Regions from separate parts of the Rheinheimera sp. ATLC3 genome, predicted to be linked through region 2. Evidence: predicted binding sites of a transcription regulator. Region 2 holds the regulator's gene; each other region holds the start of a gene.
What was found. The regulator sigma-54, encoded in region 2, starts transcription at its own class of promoters, with help from an activator protein. The targets are predictions, from matches to a motif close to TGGCANGNTNCNTGCTT.
Positions count from the first base shown of each region.

Region 1: AC5SV9_RS05890 (PEP-CTERM sorting domain-containing protein) is a predicted target of sigma-54. The motif match lies at 4,368-4,384, and genes of this name have one in related genera.
Region 3: glnA (glutamate--ammonia ligase) is a predicted target of sigma-54. The motif match lies at 2,017-2,033, and genes of this name have one in related genera.

Region 1 is NZ_CM182103.1:1,246,587-1,253,397, reverse strand. Features, by position in the region: gene nhaD (sodium:proton antiporter NhaD) at 1-747, shown strand, start outside; gene nhaD (sodium:proton antiporter NhaD) at 828-2,282, shown strand; gene AC5SV9_RS05900 (putative quinol monooxygenase) at 2,330-2,680, shown strand; gene AC5SV9_RS05895 (aspartate/glutamate racemase family protein) at 2,780-3,475, shown strand; gene AC5SV9_RS05890 (PEP-CTERM sorting domain-containing protein) at 3,530-4,261, opposite strand; gene AC5SV9_RS05885 (ZIP family metal transporter) at 4,569-5,270, shown strand; gene pnuC (nicotinamide riboside transporter PnuC) at 5,313-5,882, shown strand; gene AC5SV9_RS05875 (DUF3379 family protein) at 5,888-6,589, opposite strand; gene AC5SV9_RS05870 (sigma-70 family RNA polymerase sigma factor) at 6,582-6,811, opposite strand, start outside.
Region 2 is NZ_CM182103.1:1,827,244-1,834,054, forward strand. Features, by position in the region: gene lptA (lipopolysaccharide transport periplasmic protein LptA) at 1-319, shown strand, start outside; gene lptB (LPS export ABC transporter ATP-binding protein) at 316-1,038, shown strand; gene AC5SV9_RS08535 (RNA polymerase factor sigma-54) at 1,091-2,578, shown strand; gene hpf (ribosome hibernation promoting factor) at 2,605-2,892, shown strand; gene ptsN (PTS IIA-like nitrogen regulatory protein PtsN) at 2,900-3,373, shown strand; gene rapZ (RNase adapter RapZ) at 3,370-4,233, shown strand; gene AC5SV9_RS08555 (HPr family phosphocarrier protein) at 4,233-4,502, shown strand; gene AC5SV9_RS08560 (Na+/H+ antiporter subunit G) at 4,543-4,905, opposite strand; gene AC5SV9_RS08565 (K+/H+ antiporter subunit F) at 4,915-5,184, opposite strand; gene AC5SV9_RS08570 (Na+/H+ antiporter subunit E) at 5,174-5,713, opposite strand; gene AC5SV9_RS08575 (monovalent cation/H+ antiporter subunit D) at 5,710-6,811, opposite strand, start outside.
Region 3 is NZ_CM182103.1:3,193,176-3,199,986, reverse strand. Features, by position in the region: gene typA (translational GTPase TypA) at 1-1,740, opposite strand, end outside; gene glnA (glutamate--ammonia ligase) at 2,087-3,496, shown strand; gene AC5SV9_RS14770 (DUF4124 domain-containing protein) at 3,621-4,139, shown strand; gene glnL (nitrogen regulation protein NR(II)) at 4,218-5,294, shown strand; gene glnG (nitrogen regulation protein NR(I)) at 5,299-6,708, shown strand; gene AC5SV9_RS14755 (Spy/CpxP family protein refolding chaperone) at 6,746-6,811, opposite strand, start outside.

The sequences.
Region 1 (6,811 bases), 580 kb from region 2:
AGCCTGTTTGTCGAAAATCGTAAGCCATCGGCAGTGCTGGAGGATGTTGAGCTTAAACGCGGCGCGCTGCGTATTCTGGCGTTATTTCTGTTGACTATCGCTACGGCGGTAGCCTGCCATGCGGTGCTGCATTTGCCTCCGGTGCTGGGCATGATGACTGGGTTGGGTTACCTGCAGTTTTTTGGTTATTTCTTAAGGGTTTCTCTGCCGGGCTCTCTGGCGCGTAAAAAAGCGCTGGCCGAGCGGGTGGGCGATGAAGAACGGATACGGGCACTGGGGCAGGTGGTGCCTTTTGATGTGTTCAGCCGCGTCGCCCGTGCTGAATGGGATACGTTGTTGTTTTTTTACGGTGTAGTCATGTGTGTTGGCGGCCTTGGTTTTATTGGCTATCTGGCGATGTTGTCTGATGTTTTGTACACACAATGGGATGCGTCCTGGGCTAACGTGATGCTGGGGTTGGTGTCGGCTGTGGTTGACAATATTCCGGTGATGTTTGCGGTGCTGACAATGCAGCCGGAAATGTTACATGGCCAGTGGCTACTTATCACGTTAACGGCGGGTGTCGGGGGCAGTTTATTGTCTATCGGCTCCGCAGCGGGTGTGGCGCTGATGGGGCAGGCCCGTGGCTACTATACATTTGCCGGCCATCTGAAGTGGGCGCCAGCCATTTTTCTCGGCTATGTTGCCAGTATTCTGGTGCACTTATGGCTTAACAGCGCAAGTTTTTCAGTTTTTACTGTCGGCTGAGTAAATATTCTAATCAAAGTGTTTTATAATGTGCCGTCCGGTGTCCGCCGGGCGGGTTTCTTTCAGAACTGAGGACAAAAATTGTGAAGCAGTCTGTGCTGTACCTGTTGTTGTGCGCGTTATTCTCTCCTGTTGCTTTTGCCGAAACTGGCAGCCTTAACCTTACGTTAGCCCCTGTGGGTATTATTTCTCTGGTGTTGTTTGGCCTGGCTTACCTGCTGGTCATGGCCGAGGAGAAACTTCATTTACGTAAATCCAAACCGGTGCTGGTCGCAGCTGGTATTATCTGGGCGCTTATTGCCTGGAAATATATGCAGCAGGGCATTCCTGGCGTAACGTCGGACGCTTTCAGGCACACTTTGCTTGAGTTCGCAGAATTAATGCTATTTTTGCTGGTCGCGATGACTTACATCAGCGCACTGGAAGAGCGGCGGTTGTTTGATGCATTACGGGCCTGGATGATACGCCGTGGTTTCAGCTATCGGACACTGTTTTGGATCAGTGGTGTTCTGGCATTTGTTATTTCGTCTTTTGCCAACAACATGACCACCGCTATGCTGATGTGCGCGGTGGTGATGAAAGTTGCCGAAGGCGACAAACGTTTTATTAATCTTACCTGCGTTAATATCGTTGTTGCAGCCAATGCCGGCGGCGCCTTTATTCCGTTTGGCGATATTACCACGCTGATGGTATGGCAGGCGGGTATTGTTACTTTTAATGAATTCTTTACGCTGTTTGTTCCGGCTGTAGTGAACTACCTGGTACCGGCCATTATCATGAGCTTTTTTGTTGAACGGCGTTACCCGGCTGCGCTGCAGGAAGATGTTGAACTCAAACGCGGTGCGCTGCGCATTCTAACGCTGTTTTTGGCCACTATTGCGCTGGCGGTGTTATATCACTCCTGGCTGGATTTACCGCCTGTGCTTGGCATGATGACAGGGCTGGGCCTGCTACAGTTTTTTGGCTTCTTTCTGCGTAAAACGCTGCCCGGCTCACTGGCACGGAAAAAAGCGATGGCAGAGCGTGAAGGCGACATAGAGCGTATTCGCGCGCTGGGCCAAATAGTGCCATTTGATGTCTTTAACCGTATTGCCCGCGCCGAATGGGACACCTTACTGTTTTTCTACGGCGTGGTAATGTGTGTCGGTGGCCTCGGTTATATCGGTTATCTGGAAATGTTGTCAGTCGGTTTGTATGGCAGCGGTAATCCGACATTTGCGAACGTTATTTTAGGTTTAATGTCATCTGTGGTGGATAACATTCCGGTGATGTTTGCTGTATTGACGATGGAGCCGGCAATGTCACACGGTCAGTGGCTGCTGATTACACTAACTGCCGGTGTTGGTGGCAGCTTATTGTCTATTGGTTCTGCTGCGGGCGTTGCATTAATGGGGCAGGCACGCGGCTACTACACCTTCGCCGGTCATTTAAAGTGGGCGCCGGTGATACTGTTGGGCTACGGTGCCAGTGTTGTTACCCATTTATACCTGAATGCGCATTTATTTGATGTGTTCAGCAGCGCTGCCGCTCATTAATAAAGAATAAGGTGCTATCAACCGATAGCACCGTGTCGGGGGAACAGATGTCTAAAAAAGTGTATTGTATTGCTCAGTTTCTGCCCAAACCGGGCAAGGCCGATGAATTGTTTCAAGTGCTGCAGAGCCTGGAACCAAACAGTAACCGTGAAGACGGCTGTTTGCAGTACATTGTGACACGTCAGATAGAAAGCCCTTTTGCTGAAGGCAAAAGCTTTCCTATTGCCTTTAACGAAATCTGGGCCGACTTGTCAAGCTTTGAAGCGCACTGCCAGCGCGCTGAGATAAAGCACTTCTTTGAAACCTACTGCTTAGCCGAAGACGGCCTGGCAGCGGACTGGAACGTATGCATTTACAGCGACGAGCCAGCCAATTTCGATGCGCCTGCATTAAGCTGAAGCCTGATTCTGCTAGAAACAAAAAGCCCTGCATTGCAGGGTTTTTTTTGCAAAGTACTATGCTAGCTTAGTACTTTTAAGTGCACCGACGAGCAAATTATGAAAACGATAGGGTTGATTGGTGGTATGAGCTGGGAGTCGACCATTCCTTACTACCGGGCAATAAACGAAGGCGTGAAACAGCAGTTGGGTGGTTTACATTCCGCCCGGTGTATTTTGTATAGCGTTGATTTTCACGATATCGAGCGTTTACAACATGCCGGCGATTGGAACGCCGCCGGTGCCATGCTCGCTGATGCGGCTCGCTCGCTAGAGTTGGCCGGGGCCGATTTTATTGTGTTGTGTACTAATACTATGCATAAAGTTGCCGGCAGCATTGAAGCAGCGGTAAGCATTCCTCTGCTGCATATTGCCGACGCAACGGCTATGGCGGTTAAACAGGCCGGTTTTAGCCGGGTAGGCTTGCTTGGTACTAAATTTACCATGGAACAACCGTTTTACCGTGAATATCTGAATGACCAATATGGCATAGAAGTACTGCTGCCAAATGACGCCGAACGCGATAGTCTGCATCAGATTATTTATCAGGAGTTATGTCAGGGGATTATTAACCCGGAGTCGAAACAGACAGTGCGGCGTATGATGGCAGGGCTAGCCTGGCAAGGTGTGGATGCGATAATTCTGGGGTGTACAGAGATTGGTTTGCTGGTAGGCAAAGCGGATGCGGCAGTACCGTTATTTGACACCACACTGCTACATGCCGAAGCAGCAGTAGATAGGGCATTAAAAGGCTAAGCGGCAGGCATAAAAAAGCCGCCCTGACCGGCGGCTTACAACCAGGCTAGCGGTTTACTTTTGTTTACGGCGTAATCTTAACGCCACCAGAGCGCTGCCCAGAATAAAAATACTGGCAGGTGCCGGTACCGGATTAGATGGATTCTCAGTTTGCTCACCCACAAAAGCAATCAGGTTTTTCGTCAATTGTTGTGAATTAGGCAGATCAAAGTCGTTCATCATAAAATTCACATCCAGGATTGTTGTCAAGGCACCAGCCATAGCATTAGCCAGGCTGCCAGCAGTAAAGGCGACACCTGAACCGACAGAGCCGTCAGCCCTCGACGTGATCCACTGACCGGTTCCTTTATTATTAAAACAGCCCGACGCAGCGTAATTAACCTCAGACACATCATTCGGGCCGGTAAAAGGTGCATGTACCATCTGAGTACCATCAGAGCAATCGTTATAGCCAAGATCGCCGCCACCCAGAGAGGAGATTAGCGACAGTACTGAGTTATTCCGTTCCATAAAATTGCTGTTTTCGCCCATCAAAAACAAGCCACCACCATTTACCAGATAGTTGCTGTAGGCTGTCTGGTCGATACTGTCCAAGGCTGCGGCATTGAAAAAGCGTACGTCCCATACCTGAGCGTAAGAAGATAAATCACCCAGCAGATCGTCAACGATAGTTACTGTGTTGCCAACGGCTTCGTGTAAGGTTTTAAGGTTATCTGTCAGCGCTGAGGTAGTACCTGGTTCAGTAGTTTGGTTTGCACCATTAATAATTAAAATCGGACCGGCCATTGCTGCACTAGAGACCATTAAACCAGTAGCGCATAGTATTGTTTTAAGTAACTTCAATTTTTTCTCTCCATGAATAAATGTTAATGTCTGTACAATTGCGCAACGTCAGCAAAAAGCGTGCCTGTATTATTTTTGTTTAAATTCATTTAGTTATAATCAATGGTGTTGATGTGTGTAAACTTTTTTGACGGTATTGAGTGTGCGTGATGTGCAACCCGATAAAGCAAGCATTGCGAGACTTGGTAAAAATGGTTAGGTTGTTAACCACGGTTTCGCATAGCGTTGAGGGCAGGGCCTGGATACTTTATTGATAATTATACTCTGCACCTTTGCTGCCGGCCTGGCGATGCCAGCTGGTGCGTTATTGGCTGCCGTTGAGCATATCCGGCCACATTGGCTGGAAAAAGAGTTTCGCCACAGTGTTTTGGCCTTTGGTGCCGGTGCGCTGTTATCTGCAGTTGCTTTGGTACTGGTGCCTGAAGGCATAAAGCATCAGGCGGTTATACCCGCAGCGCTGTGGTTTGTTGCCGGTGGTTTTGGCTTTATGCTGCTGGATATTATATTGAAAAAAGCCAATACGCCGGCCAGTCAGCTCGCGGCAATGCTGGCAGATTTTATCCCGGAATCGGTTGCGCTTGGTGCCGCGTTTAGTGCAGATCCTAATACAGCCATCTTATTAGCCGGTATTATTGCATTACAAAATCTACCCGAAGGTTTTAATGCTTACCGGGAGCTCAACCCCTCTGATGGCTCTAAATGGCGGCTGATCATCAGTTTCAGCGCTATGGCGCTACTTGGCCCGGCTGCCGGCCTTGTCGGTTATGTTTGGTTACAGCAGCAGCCGGTCATAGTGAGTGCGATGATGCTATTTGCCGCCGGCGGTATCCTGTATTCGGTGTTTCAGGATATGGCACCGCAGGTAAAGCTGGCGCGTCACTGGGGCCCACCAATGGGCACAGTGCTGGGGTTTATGCTCGGTATGACAGGCTTTATGCTGGCACATCAATAGGTTGGTTGCTTAGGTTTACAACGTTATTTACAGGATAATGGCATGGAAACAGCATATCTGGAGTATGCGGCGAACGGGTTTTATCTGCTGGCTGTATTTCTGGCAGCGCGCAATAGCATTCATACCTGGTGGCTGGGTATTATTGGTTGCCTATTGTTTTCCGCACTGTTTTATCAGGTCAAACTTTATGCTGAGGTGCTGCTGATGCTGTTCTTCGTCGCCACCAACTGCATAGGCTGGTATCAATGGGGCCGGCAAAGCGGCGTCAAACAGGTTACGAATACGCCACTGTGGCGTCTGGTGGGCTACAGCGCTCTGGCAGCACTGGTAACGTTGCTGTACGGCTACATATTACACAGCATGACGGATGCCTATGCCCCCTTTATTGATTCCGCTATTTTGATGTTCAGCGTGATTGCGCAGTTTTTATTGATGAACCGCAAACTCGAAACCTGGTGGTTCTGGCTTGTTGTGAACACGGTAGCGGTACCGCTGTATTTTTCGCGTGAGTTACAGCTGACCGCTATCGTCTATATTGGCTTCTGGTTTAACGCCTGGTACGGCTTATACCTGTGGCGTAGGTTACGCAATGCCAGCCTTACACAGGACTAAGCCGGTTAGGCTGAAAAAATGAGTTTATCCTGCAGTTTCTGCGGCAGCTGCTGCAAATCAGTGGCGTTACTGCTGACGATGACCACGTTTGCTTTAGGCATAGCCAGAGTGATGCCCTGATAACGTTCATCGGCAAACTGTGCTTTAAAGGCCAACTCAACTTCTTTGGGTACCACAAAGATCGTGGCATAGCCGCTGTCGGTTTTTACTGCCAGATGCAAAGAGCGCACCCCCTGAAAGGTACAGTAACGGGCATAAATAATGTCGTCCTGCCAGTCTTGCAGGCTGGCATCAAAGTCTGCAAGTTTCAGATTTACTGCACTGACCGGCTGCACTTGTGCATGCTTTAGCAGGTAGTTTTCTTCATGGTAAACATGGGCCAGAGCATGACCGCCTAAATCTGTTGCAAAGCTGTTGTAGTAAAGTTGTAAGCCTAATACTGAAACTACAGCAATACTGGCCGCCATCGCCAGCGGTGTAAACCAGTTACGGCGTGGCTTTTGCTGTTGCTGTGGTATCTGCAACAAGCGCTCTGCCAGCATCGGCGGTACCGGGATATGTAGTGCATCTTCTAACTGGCGCTGCTGTTGCTGTAATTCACAGGCAAAACTGCGCAGGTCGTTGTCGTTGGCAATTGCGGCCAGTACTTTTGGCTCAGTGCTAAAAGGATCTGCCATTAAAATACGGCGTAATTCAGTGTTATCCATGGCTGGATCCCCCTTGTTGCATCAGGCTGTCGCGCAGTAATTTACGCGCCCGGAATAGCCGGGTGTTAACGGTGTTTACATTCAATTGCAGCACAGCGGCTATCTCGTCGCTGCTAAAGCCACCAAGAACCTGCAATACCAAAGGCTCGCGGTATTCTTCAGCTAATGCCGCCATATGGCGGCGCAATGTGTCATTATCACAGTCCTGTTCGGCACTGGTCT
Region 2 (6,811 bases):
GATGAAAGCCGACCAGCTGGAGATTAATGCCAGTGCAGGCAAGGGCAAAGAGGTATATATCGCTACCGGTTCACCCGTGAGTTATTCTCAGTTATTAGCGGATGGTAAGCCGGTTACCGCCACGGCAAGTGAAATGCGGTATGAGCCGTCAAACCGCACTCTGACGTTGAGTGGAGACGCAGAGCTGACGCAAAGCGGTAGTGTTGTCAAAGCGTCCATTATCAAATATAACGTGGAAAAACAGCAACTAAGTGCGGAAAGTAACGAGTCAAAACGCGTAACAACGATTTTTACGCCGGAGGAAAAGAATAATCCATGAAGTTAGTTGCTTCGCACCTGGCGAAAAGTTACAAAGGCCGGCAAGTTGTTAAAGATGTCAGCCTTGAAGTGAATGCAGGTCAGATCGTCGGTTTGCTCGGGCCCAATGGGGCAGGCAAAACGACGACTTTTTATATGATTGTCGGTCTGGTGCCATCAGACAAAGGTCATATCAGCCTGAACGACAAAGATATCACCTTCGACCCCATTCATACCCGGGCCCGTCAGGGCATAGGGTATCTGCCGCAGGAGAGTTCAATTTTCCGCAAGCTGACGGTATATGAAAACCTGCTGGCTATATTACAAACCCGCAAAGATCTCAGTGCCAGCAGACGCGAAGAAATAGCAGACGATTTACTGGAAGAATTTCATATTGGCCATATCAAGCATAGTCTTGGCATGAGCCTGTCTGGTGGCGAAAGGCGCAGGGTAGAGATAGCAAGGGCACTGGCAGCAGACCCGGCTTTTATTCTGCTCGACGAACCTTTTGCCGGCGTAGACCCAATATCAGTACTGGATATCAAAAAGATTATCCAGCATCTGTGTCAGCGCGGTATTGGTGTATTAATAACCGACCACAACGTGCGCGAGACGCTTGATGTCTGCGAAATTGCCTATATTGTCAGTCATGGCGAGCTGATTGCGTCGGGACCACCGCAAGAGGTATTGGCAAATCAGAAGGTCCGTGATGTATACCTCGGTGAGCAATTCAGGCTATAGTTAGCGAAAAACAATCTCAACACATTATTCAGTAGGATAACGGTAGAAGTAGATGAAGCCCTCTTTGCAACTTCGCTTAGGACAGCAACTTACCATGACGCCGCAGTTGCAGCAGGCTATACGCTTGTTACAGCTGTCAACGATTGAGTTGCAACAGGAAATTCAGGAAGCATTGGATGCCAATCCATTGCTGGAAGCCGAAGACGACTATGACAGTTTTTCTGCTGATGCCAAAGACACCTCAGATCCTTCCTCACTCAACTCTACCGACTCAGAACAGATAGCAGACGACAACTATGAGCCGAGCGAACCTGACAGCAGTGAAGCGATGTCAGAGCAGAATATTCAGGAAGACTTGCCGCTGGACAACAACTGGGATGATTTGGTTAGTGCAGCGCCGGTAAGTGCCGGAAACAGCGGCAGCGATGAAGATTTTGTCTATCAGGGTGAAACCAGTGAAACGTTACAGGACTACCTGCGCTGGCAAATGCAACTTACGCCCTTCTCGGATACTGACCGGGCAATAGCTGAAATTATTATTGAAGCCATTGACGACAATGGCCTGTTGACCATCAGCTGCGAGGAGATTCTGGAGTCGCTGGGGATAGAGGATATCGAAGCCGACGAAGTTGAAGCCGTCATTAAGCGTATTCAGTTATTCGACCCGGTGGGGGTTGGTGCCAGATCTATTCAGGAGTGTTTGCTGGTTCAACTACGCCAGTTTGCCGCGGATACCCCCTTCCTGTCAGCTGCGCAAAGCATGATCCGTGACCATACAGAACTTTTAGCTAACCGTGACTTTCGTTCTTTGATGCGTGTGACTAAACTGAAAGAAGACGAGTTACGGGAAGTCATGCGGCTGATCCATAGCCTTAACCCCCGCCCAGGCGCTGACGTTATTCGTGAAGAGCAACAATACGTTATTCCGGACGTTAGCGTGATAAAAGTAAAAGGCCGTTGGCAGGTTGAACTAAACCCTGACGCTATGCCTAAAGTACGTATAAACCAGCAGTATGCCGCGATGTCGCGTACCGCAAAAAATAGCGCAGATACCCAGTTTATCCGCTCTCATCTGCAGGAAGCAAAATGGTTTCTGAAAAGTCTGGAAAGCCGCAACGAAACGTTATTAAAAGTGGCAAATTGTATCGTTCAGCAGCAGCAGGCTTTTTTTGAGCACGGAGAGGAAGCGATGAAGCCTATGGTGTTAAATGACGTTGCCGAAATGGTTGGCATGCATGAATCGACAATCTCGCGAGTCACGACGCAGAAATATATGCATACACCCCGGGGTATATTTGAGCTTAAATTCTTCTTTTCCAGCCATGTGAGTACAGAAAGTGGTGGAGAATGTTCTTCGACAGCTATTCGTGCATTTATTAAGAAATTAGTGGCGGCGGAGAATCCGGCCAAACCGCTTAGTGACAGTAAAATGGCCGATATTCTGATGGAACAGGGCATTAACGTTGCGCGGCGTACCATCGCTAAGTATCGTGAGTCTCTGTATATTCCGCCGTCAAATCAACGCAAGACCTTGCTGTAAATAAGCCTAAAAGAAGGAATATGTCTATGCAAATCAATCTGACCGGTCGCCATGTTGAAATCACCACTGCCTTAAAACAATACGTAGATAGTAAATTTGCCAAACTGGAAAGGCACTTTGATCATATAAACAATGTACATGTGATCCTAAACGTGGAAAAATTGAAACAGATTGCTGAAGCTAAGCTGCATCTTAATGGTGCTGAAGTATTCGCAGTATCTGAAGATGAAAATATGTATGCTGCCATAGACCAGTTGATAGACAAGTTAGATCGCCAGGTCATTAAGCATAAAGAGAAAATAGCCCGACACTGATTAGATTATGACGAATTTAACCGCAATGCTTACCGAGAACTGCACTAAAAGTGCAGTTCTTTTTAACAGCAAGAAACGTATTCTGGAATATATTGCTGAGCTAGCACATCAGCGCCTGCCAGACATATCTGAGTACAGTATCCTTGAAGCTCTGATGACCCGGGAAAAACTAGGCTCTACAGGCATAGGTGGCGGCATTGCGATCCCCCATGGCAAACTCAAAACTGTCACTCAGCCGGTGTTAGTATTCGTAGTCAGTAAAGAAACGATTCCGTTTGACGCGATAGACAATCAACCGGTCGATATATTCTGCGCGATTCTGATCCCGGAAGATCAGTGTCAGGCTCATTTAAGTACACTGGCAGGCATCGCCAAACTATTGAGCCAGAAAGAGCTGACTAAAAAAATCCGTCATGCAGAAACAAACCAGCAGTTATACCAGTTGCTGGTCGACTACAGCTCAATGGAAACAGCAAAATGAAGCTGTTGGTAGTTAGTGGTCGTTCCGGTTCAGGCAAATCTGTTGCCTTACGTGTGATGGAAGACCTTGGCTACTACTGTGTAGATAACATCCCTGTTAATTTGCTACCAACGCTGGCCACTACAGTGATGGGGCAGTACGAGCGTGTTGCTGTCAGTATAGATGTTCGAAATCTGCCACAAGACCCCGATGAGCTGGCTGAGATCCTGTCCTATCTGCCACGAAAGCTGGATTTAACTATTCTGTATCTGGACGCCGATCATGCCAGTTTAATTAAGCGCTTCAGCGAAACCCGTCGCCTGCACCCGTTATCCCATCAGGCGATGTCACTGGACGATGCTATATCCCGCGAGCAGCAATTACTTGACCCGATATCCAGCCGGGCTGACCTGTACATTGATACTACTGAGTTAAATGTGTATCAGTTGGCTGAGCAGCTGCGCGAACGTATTCTGGGCCAAAAAACCGGCCGACTGGTCATTCTGTTTGAATCTTTCGGCTTTAAATATGGCATCCCTAAAGATGCCGATTTTGTATTTGATGCCCGTTTCCTGCCCAATCCACACTGGGAGCCGGATTTAAAGCCGCTGACCGGGCTGGACCAGCCAGTCAAAGACTATCTGGCTTCTGAACCGGTAGTCGCCAAGTATATCTGGCAAATAAACAGTTTTATCAGTACCTGGCTACCGCATCTGGAACGTAATAATCGCAGCTATTTAACAATTGCAATTGGCTGCACCGGCGGCCAACACCGTTCTGTCTATATCGTTGAAAGCCTGGCTGAAAGTTACCGTAACTTAAGAGACGACGTGCAAACACGCCATCGTGAGTTGGTACGCCATCACGGCAGAGCAAGCTGATGAAGTGCAGTGAAGAAGTCACTATTGTAAATCAACTTGGGTTACATGCCCGGGCAGCCACCAAGCTGGCACAGTTATGTCAGCAGTTTCAGGCAAAAATTGAACTGGTACAGGAAGATAAGACAGCAGACGCTAGCAGTGTGCTGGCACTGCTGATGCTGGCGAGTAGCAAAGGCAAGACATTGCTGGTTTGTGCAGATGGTGAAGACGCTACACAGGCGCTACGAGCCGTCGCCGATCTTATTAAAAACGGCTTCGACGAAAACTAGCTACGCTAATAACCCTTTGTACACCGCCATTCAATCTTAGCTACACATTCCTATCATGCGCTTTCACCTGAGCAGGGGGTATTTTATCCAACCCACGTGTTTTACTGATCGCAGTCAGTTTATGATGTAACGCTGTTTTAATCAGCATATGAGCACTGATTGGTGCTGTGATCAGCAGAAAAATAGTAATCAACAGTTCGTGAATACTCACATCTCCGGTCAGGCTGAAGAAAAAAATTGACCCCAGCAGTATGCCGCCCATACCAAGCGTTGTGGCTTTGGTCGGCCCGTGCAGACGCATAAAAAAGTCAGGCATCCTGGTCAGACCGATAGACCCTATCAACACAAAGCTGCCGCCCAGTAGCAGAAAAAACGCGATTGCCCATTCCATCCAGTGTTGCATAGTACTCTCCTACTCGATAATGTCGCCGCGCAATAAGAACTTACAAACGGCGACAGTACTGACAAACCCCAGCATAGCAATAAGCAGTGCGGCCTCAAAATACAGCGGCGAGCCCATAAGCAGACCATACAAAATGATCAATGCAATACTATTTATATACATGGTATCCAGCGCCAGAATACGGTCTGGCAGGCTGGGCCCCCGCAGCAACCGCCACAGGTTTAGCAACAGTGCAATGCTGATCATTGCAAACACCAGCATAATGACATTATCCAGCATTGAAAATCTCCTTTAGTGGGGCTTCATAGCGCTGTTTAATTGATTCAATTAGCGCCGCCTCATCAGTCAGGTTCAGTACATGAATTAATAACCAACGTTGTGGTAAGGGCTCACCTGGCTTAATGCTTTCAGTGCTGGGTAGCACTTCCGCACTTACGGTGCCCGGCGTCATCGACACCGTACTGGCCAGAATCGTTATAGGTAGCTCGTGCTGCAGATCCAGGGGTACTTTGACAAACGCCGGGTTTAGCCGCCTTTTGGGCCCCAGGATCAGCACTGCTACCTGAGCATTGGCAACCACTATGTCGGCCAGTACCCGCAGCATATAGCGCAGTGCCAGCAATGGCCGTTCGATGACAGGTTGAGGATCACGAAAGCGCTGTATCAATAATGGGATAAGCAGTGCCAGCACAACCCCAAAAAATAAATGTACAGCCTCAATGCTCTGGTTCAGCAATAACCAGACAACAAACAGCATGACACTGCGGTATGGCGTGGGCAGCCAGCGATACTTTGCATCAAATCTCATGGCGCATCCCCCTCTGCAGTGGCGGAGCCAAGTATTGTCCTGGCGGCAGTGTCCGTATCATATAACTGTGCCGCAGCCTGTTGCGTCAGCTCAGTTAAAGGTCCGGCAAATACCACCAGTAACGGGCTGGCCAATAACAGCCAGCATACAGCAAATACCTGTAATGGCGCGGCCTTATCACCAGTTGCATCACCACCACTTACCCGCCAGAACAACGTACTGCCAGCACGCGACAAGCCCACTATCACCAGCAGGCTGCACATTAATATCACCGTCCAAAGTAAGGCGCGGTTTGCAGGTTCCGTCACCGCCTGTAGCAACATAAGCTTACCAATAAAACCGGACAAAGGCGGTAAGCCGGCAACAGCCATCGCCGCCAGCATAAACAGGCTGCCAAGCAATATCGGCTGTACTACCCGCCGGCCAGAAACCAGACGGTCTGCCGCTTTACCACGTTGATTAGAAATCAGATCAGCAATCAAAAACAGCGCAGCCGTGACTAGAGTAGAATGCACGGTGTAATATAATGCCGCCGCCGCAGATAACTCAGTATGCAGCGCGACCATGGCAACAAGCGTACCCACGGATACCAGCACCAGATTCGCAACCAGTTTACGAAAATCGTGGCTGGATATCACACCAATAGCGCCAAGCACTATAGTGGCAAGGCCTGCCGGCAGTAACCAGTCTGCAGCCATTCCCTGCAACGGCCCCGCATCAGCACCAAATATTGTGGTGTACACCCGCAGCAGCGCATAGATACCAATTTTTGTCATTACCGCAAACAGTGCAGCCACAGGTGCTGAAGCCGATGAATAGGTGGCTGGCAGCCAAAACTGCAGTGGCAGCACTGCCGCTTTTAGCGCAAATACGATCATCAGCATCAGACCGCCTGATTTTACCAGCATCAGATCCTCAGCCGGCAGCACCGCAACCTTCTGTGCCATATCTACAATGTTCAGTGTACCAAGAGTGCCGTACAATACCGCCAGTGAAAACAGGAAAATGGCAGAACCAGTCAGGTTCAGTACCACATAATGTACAGCAGCTTTGGTTTTGTTCTTACCACCGGCATGGATCAGCAGTGCGTAAGAGGCA
Region 3 (6,811 bases), 1.4 Mb from region 2:
ATCATCAATAAACTCCAGTGCCTGCTCCAACGTATAGCGAACTGGTGGCACCAGGTTAATCGCCTCATCAGTGCCTGAAGCCCGTACGTTAGTCAACTGCTTACCTTTCAAACAGTTAACAGTTAAGTCATTACTGCGGCTGTGAATACCGATAACCTGACCTTCGTACACTTCTTCTGCGTGGCTAATAAACATGCGGCCACGCTCCTGCAGTGAGAAAATCGCGTAACCCGCTGCTTTACCCATCGCATTTGAAATCATTACGCCATTTTGACGCTGACCGATAGTACCGCCTTTATGCTCACCGTAGTGATCAAAGCTATGATACATCAAACCCGTACCTGAGGTGATTGTCATGAACTCGGTACGGAAACCAATCAGACCACGGCTTGGCATCAGGAAGTCCATACGGATACGGCCTTTACCATCTGGCTGCATATTGGTCATTTCGGCTTTACGCTCACCCATTTTCTCCATGATCGACCCCTGATGAGGCTCCTCACAGTCAATGGTCACGTTCTCCATTGGTTCCATTTTCACGCCATCAACCACTTTCATGATCACTTCCGGGCGTGATACCGCTAATTCGAAACCTTCACGGCGCATGTTCTCAATCAATACGCCAAGGTGCAGTTCACCACGGCCTGATACTTTAAATTTGTCACCGTCATCGGTTTCTTCAACCCGCAGTGCCACGTTATGTTTCAGTTCGTTATTTAAGCGTTCTAAAATCTGGCGTGACGTAACAAACTTACCTTCTTTACCGGCAAACGGAGAGGTGTTTACCTGGAAGGTCATCGTAACAGTAGGTTCATCTACCTGCAGCGCCGGTAAAGCTTCAACTTTAGTGGTTGCACAGATGGTATCAGAGATTTTTAGTTCACCAAGGCCGGTAAAGGCAACGATATCACCGGCAGAAGCTTCTGTTGTTTCAACACGCTCTAAGCCTAAATAACCAAATACCTGACCCACTTTACCGTTGCGCTTGCTGCCGTCTGCACCGACGATTGTTACCTGCTGGTTAGGTTTTAAGGCACCACGTTTAATACGGCCGATACCGATGATGCCTAAATAGCTTGAGTAATCCAGCTGCGATACCTGCAACTGCGTTTCGCCATCGAGCTCAACCGCTGGTGGTGCAACATGATCCACAATCGCCTGGAACAAGTCAGTAATATCCGCTTTAGGCTCGTTGTGATCCAGCGTTGCCCAGCCATTTAGCGCAGAGGCATACACAATCGGGAAGTCCAACTGCTCATCGGTAGCGCCTAAGTTATCGAACAGGTCAAACACCTGGTCAATAACCCAATCCGGACGTGCACCCGGGCGGTCAATTTTATTTACAACAACAATCGGTTTTAAGCCATGAGCAAAAGCTTTTTGCGTAACAAAACGGGTCTGCGGCATCGGGCCGTCTACTGCGTCTACCAGCAATAACACCGAGTCGGCCATAGACAGAACACGCTCTACCTCACCACCGAAATCAGCGTGGCCCGGCGTATCCAGAATATTAATATGGTAGCCGTTCCAGCGTACTGACGTATTTTTCGCCAGAATAGTAATACCGCGCTCAGACTCCTGCGCGTTGGAGTCCATGACGCGCTCCTGCATTTTTGCGCGGGCATCGAAGGTGCCAGACTGCTGCAGCAGTTTGTCAACCAAAGTGGTTTTACCATGGTCAACGTGCGCAATAATGGCAACGTTGCGCAGCTTATCTAAATTTGTTGCAGTGACGCTCATGTGAACTATCCTCTGTGGCACTAGATGACCATAATGACCACCAGGCAAAACTAACTGAAACGAAAGGGCGCACATTCTACTCTGTTTTTACAAGGAAAGAAAAACTGCAACTGAGAATTAGGCAAATTTTTTTAGCGAACAGTAAATCAATGACTAGACTTAACCCTGCAACCAATGCACCATCAAGATGCACATAGGCACCTAATTGGTGCAACTTCAAAATTAATAGCCCAATATACTTAGGTAAAGTACATATATTTCATGGTGTTAAAGCTTTGGCACATATCTGGCATTTATTGGAGCAACACCGCTAAATCAGTTCAAAACAGATTAATTGGAGGAATGCATGTCTGCATCATCTGTACTGAGTTTAATTAAAGAAAATGAAGTGAAGTTTGTAGATTTACGTTTTACTGATACCAAAGGTAAAGAGCAGCACGTGACAGTTCCTGCAAACCAGATTACCGAAGATTTCTTTGAAGACGGCAAAATGTTCGACGGTTCATCTATTCTGGGCTGGAAAGGCATTAATGACTCAGACATGATCCTGATGCCAGACGCCTCAACTGCCGTACTGGATCCTTTCTTTGAAGAAACAACGCTAAACATTACTTGTGATGTTATCGAACCAAGCACCATGCAAGGCTACGAGCGTGACCCACGTTCAATTGCAAAACGTGCAGAAGAATACCTTAAATCAACCGGTATTGCGGACACTGTTTTATTTGGCCCTGAACCAGAATTCTTCATGTTTGATGACATCCGGTTTGAAACAAACATGTCTGGTTCATTCTTCAAAATTAACTCAACAGAAGCAGCCTGGAACTCAGGCACCAGCTATGAAGATGGCAACAAAGGCCACCGCCCTGGCATCAAAGGCGGTTACTTCCCATTGCCACCAGTAGATTCAGGCCATGATATCCGTAGCGCCATGTGTATGGTGCTGGAAGAAATGGGTCAGACAGTTGAAGCGCACCACCATGAAGTAGCGACCGCTGGCCAGAATGAAATTGCAACTAAATTCAACAGCTTAACTAAAAAAGCGGACGAAGTTCAGCAGTTAAAATACGTTATCCATAACGTAGCTCATCTGTATGGCAAAACCGTTACCTTCATGCCAAAACCACTGGTTGGTGATAACGGTTCAGGTATGCACTGCCACCAGTCACTGGCAAAAGACGGCGTTAACCTGTTTGCAGGTGATAAATACGCAGGTTTGTCAGAACTGGCTCTGTACTATATTGGCGGTATCATTAAGCATGCAAAAGCCATCAATGCTTTTACCAACCCATCAACTAACTCGTACAAGCGTTTAGTGCCGCACTTTGAAGCACCGGTAATGCTGGCTTATTCTGCACGTAACCGTTCTGCTTCTATCCGTATTCCGTTGGTACCAAGTGCTAAAGCACGCCGCATTGAATGTCGCTTCCCGGATCCTGCAGCTAACCCTTACCTGGCATTCACTGCTCAGTTGATGGCGGGTTTAGACGGTATCCAGAACAAGATCCACCCAGGCGATGCAATGGATAAAGATCTTTACGACTTACCAGCTGAAGAAGCAGCGAATATTCCTCAGGTGTCTACTTCATTAGAAGAGTCACTGAATGAGCTGGATAAAAACCGTGCAATCTTCACCAAAGGCGGCGTAATGTCTGATGCGATGATCGATGCCTACATCGATATTAAACGTGCTGAAGCCCGCAAGGTTGCAGTTGCTGTTCATCCGCTTGAATTTGAACTGTACTACAGCGTGTAACAACAGTCTGATTGATAAAAGCTCACTTCGGTGAGCTTTTTTTTTTGTAGAAAAACAATACAAAGCAGGCTAGAGTAGCCATTTAGAACAACAGAATAATAATAAAATATAAATGGATTAATGCATGAATAAAGTGTTGTTTACCTTGCTAGTATTGTTTTCAGCCAACTTATTACAAGCGCAGGAAAGTAAGAAAGTTTTCGTCACCCGGGATGCAAACGGCGTTCTGGTGTTTTCTGACAGCCCACAACCCGGTGCAGAAGAAGTGAACCTGTCAAGCCGGGCCAATATCATGGAAGCAACAGATCCAACCCTTCCTTCCCGTAAACAGCCGGCGAAAGAGCCGTTCAAGGTTGAAATTGCACAACCCGAAGATCAGGGTACAGTACGTGACAACACTGGCTCAGTGTACGTATCTGGCAAAATCAGCCCAATGTTCGAACGTGGTTTGCGCGTACGTTTACTGTTAGATGGTAAACCCCAGGCAGAGCCGCAGAACAACGCAGTATTTATCTTGCGGGATATAGAACGTGGCGAACATAAACTGCAGATGGAGCTTTTTGACCAAAGCGGCAAGCTTATTGCAACAAGTCCTGTAACGACCTTCTATTTACATAGAGCTTCGGTAATTTCACCAAATTAGTGCATACGCTATGCAATTCAGTCTAAGCTGAATTACACTGTTTTAGCTTCGCACCAGTTTGGTGCAAAGGATAAAACAGTGGCCAATACCGTGATAAGCACAGAACAATTACATATCCATATCAGTGAACATTTAACGACTGCGGTCATGCTGCTCGATGCGCAGCTGACCGTACGCTATTTCAATACTGCCTGCTGTGCTGTGCTCGGACTAGGTGAAAAACGTCTTAGCGAGCAGTATTTTCCGGATCTGTTTTTGCACTGCGATATTACAGCGCAACACTTTACCAGCGCATTAAGCAGTAAGCAGGGGTTTGGCGTCAGCGATGTGCAGGCCGTACTGGCTGATGGCCGCCATTTGTTGCTGGATATCTCAGTAACACTGTGCGAAACACCGGTGGAACATCTGTTATTAGAGCTACGCCAGGTAGACCAGCAACGCAAGATAAGCCTTGAAAACTTGCAACAGCATCAGCACCTTGCGGCGCGTGAGTTGATACGGGGCCTGGCCCACGAAATAAAAAACCCACTGGGTGGCTTACGTGGCGCAGCCCAGCTGCTGGAAGAGTCTTTGCCGGAAGAACTGACCGAGTATACCCAGTTAATTATTGCCCAGGCGGACCGGCTGCGAAACCTGGTTGATCGCCTGCTCGGCCCCTACCGCCCGGCTCAGAGAACCCGCAGCAACCTACACCAGATGATAGAACAAGTGCGTCAACTGGCTATTATGGACAACGCCGGACAAGTGCAATTTTACCGGGACTACGATCCGAGCATTCCGGATTTTGCATTCGACCCTGAGCTGCTGGAGCAAGCGCTACTAAACATTGTTCGCAATGCCCAGCAAGCCCTGGATCACACTGAGAACCCAGTTATCAGCCTGCAGAGCAGAGTACTGCATCAGCATACGCTGCATGGTAAACGCTATAAACTGGTGGCACTGATCAGGGTAATCGACAATGGCCCCGGTATACCAACAGAGATAAAAGACACGCTGTTTTACCCGATGGTTAGTGGTAAAGCCGGCGGTACCGGTCTGGGGCTTTCCATTGCGCAAACCCTTATCCATCAACATGGTGGCTGGATAGACTGTGACAGTTGGCCTGGCCACACCGAATTTACTTTATACCTGCCTATTGCAGACACTGAGGATTGAACTGATGAGTCATACTGTCTGGATTATTGATGACGACAATTCCATCCGTTGGGTTCTGGAAAAAGCCCTGGCCCGGGCGGATATTTTATGCGAGAGCTATGCATCTGCAGATTTGATGCTGCAAAGGCTGGAATACGATCAACCTGCTGTGGTGGTATCCGATATCCGGATGCCGGGCACCGACGGCATGGCACTTTTGAGCAGACTGCAGGAGCTGGCGCCTGAGCTACCGGTCATCATCATGACAGCCCATTCCGATCTGGACAGCGCGGTAAATGCATTTAAGCGTGGCGCCTTTGAATATTTGCCCAAACCCTTTGATGTCAATGACGCAGTTGCATTGATTAGCCGGGCACTGGAACATGCGCTGGCAAGGCAACCCAAACATAAATCTGCTGCGCCGTCCCTGTCGCCGGAAATCATTGGCGAAGCGCCAGCGATGCAGGAAGTATTTCGCGCCATTGGCCGTCTGGCCCGCTCCAGTATCAGTGTACTGATAAATGGTCAATCCGGTACCGGTAAAGAGTTAGTCGCCGGCGCACTGCATAAGCACAGCCCTCGGGCAGAGCACCCTTTTATCGCTCTGAATATGGCTGCGATCCCTAAAGATCTGATTGAATCTGAATTGTTTGGCCATGAAAAAGGGGCTTTTACCGGTGCAAATAATCTGCGTAAAGGCAGGTTTGAACAAGCCGACGGCGGCACTTTATTTCTCGACGAAATAGGTGATATGCCGCTTGATGTACAGACTCGCTTATTGCGCGTGCTGGCCGATGGCCAGTTTTACCGGGTCGGCGGCCATCAGGCTATTGGCGTAGACGTAAGGATCATAGCTGCGACACACCAGAACCTGGAGCAACTGGTCAGTGAAGGTAAATTTCGTGAAGATTTGTTTCATCGCCTGAATGTTATCAGAGTACATTTGCCGCAATTGAAAGAACGCAAGCAAGATATACCGAAACTGGCGCAGCATTTTTTACAATTAGCGGCGAAAGAACTGAATGTAGAAGCAAAAATATTAACCAAAGAAGCCGAACAGTTCCTTACACAGCTTGACTGGCCAGGCAACGTACGCCAGTTGGAGAATACGTGCCGCTGGTTAACCGTAATGGCCAGCGGTAAACATATAGTCGTCACAGACTTACCCCCGGAGTTGACCACACCACCTAAAAGCAGTGCTTTGTCTATCAGCCAGAAAGATGGTAGCTGGCAGGATATGCTGGCGGGCTGGATCAGCCATAAACTTAACGCTGGCGAAGAAAATATTCTGGCAGAGGCAGGTCCGGAATTTGAGCGCACTGTATTGCAGCAGGCTTTGCATTTTACCCATGGCCATAAGCAGGAAGCCGCTAAGCGGCTTGGTTGGGGGCGTAATACCCTGACCCGTAAACTCAAAGAGTTAAATATAGAGTAGCGATAACGCCGCTACTCTATATTTGCCACCATGGCAATTAAGAAGACTGCCGCTGTAGTTTTTTCTGCTGCCATTGCTGATGTTTTTCAGCCAGTTGTTGGCG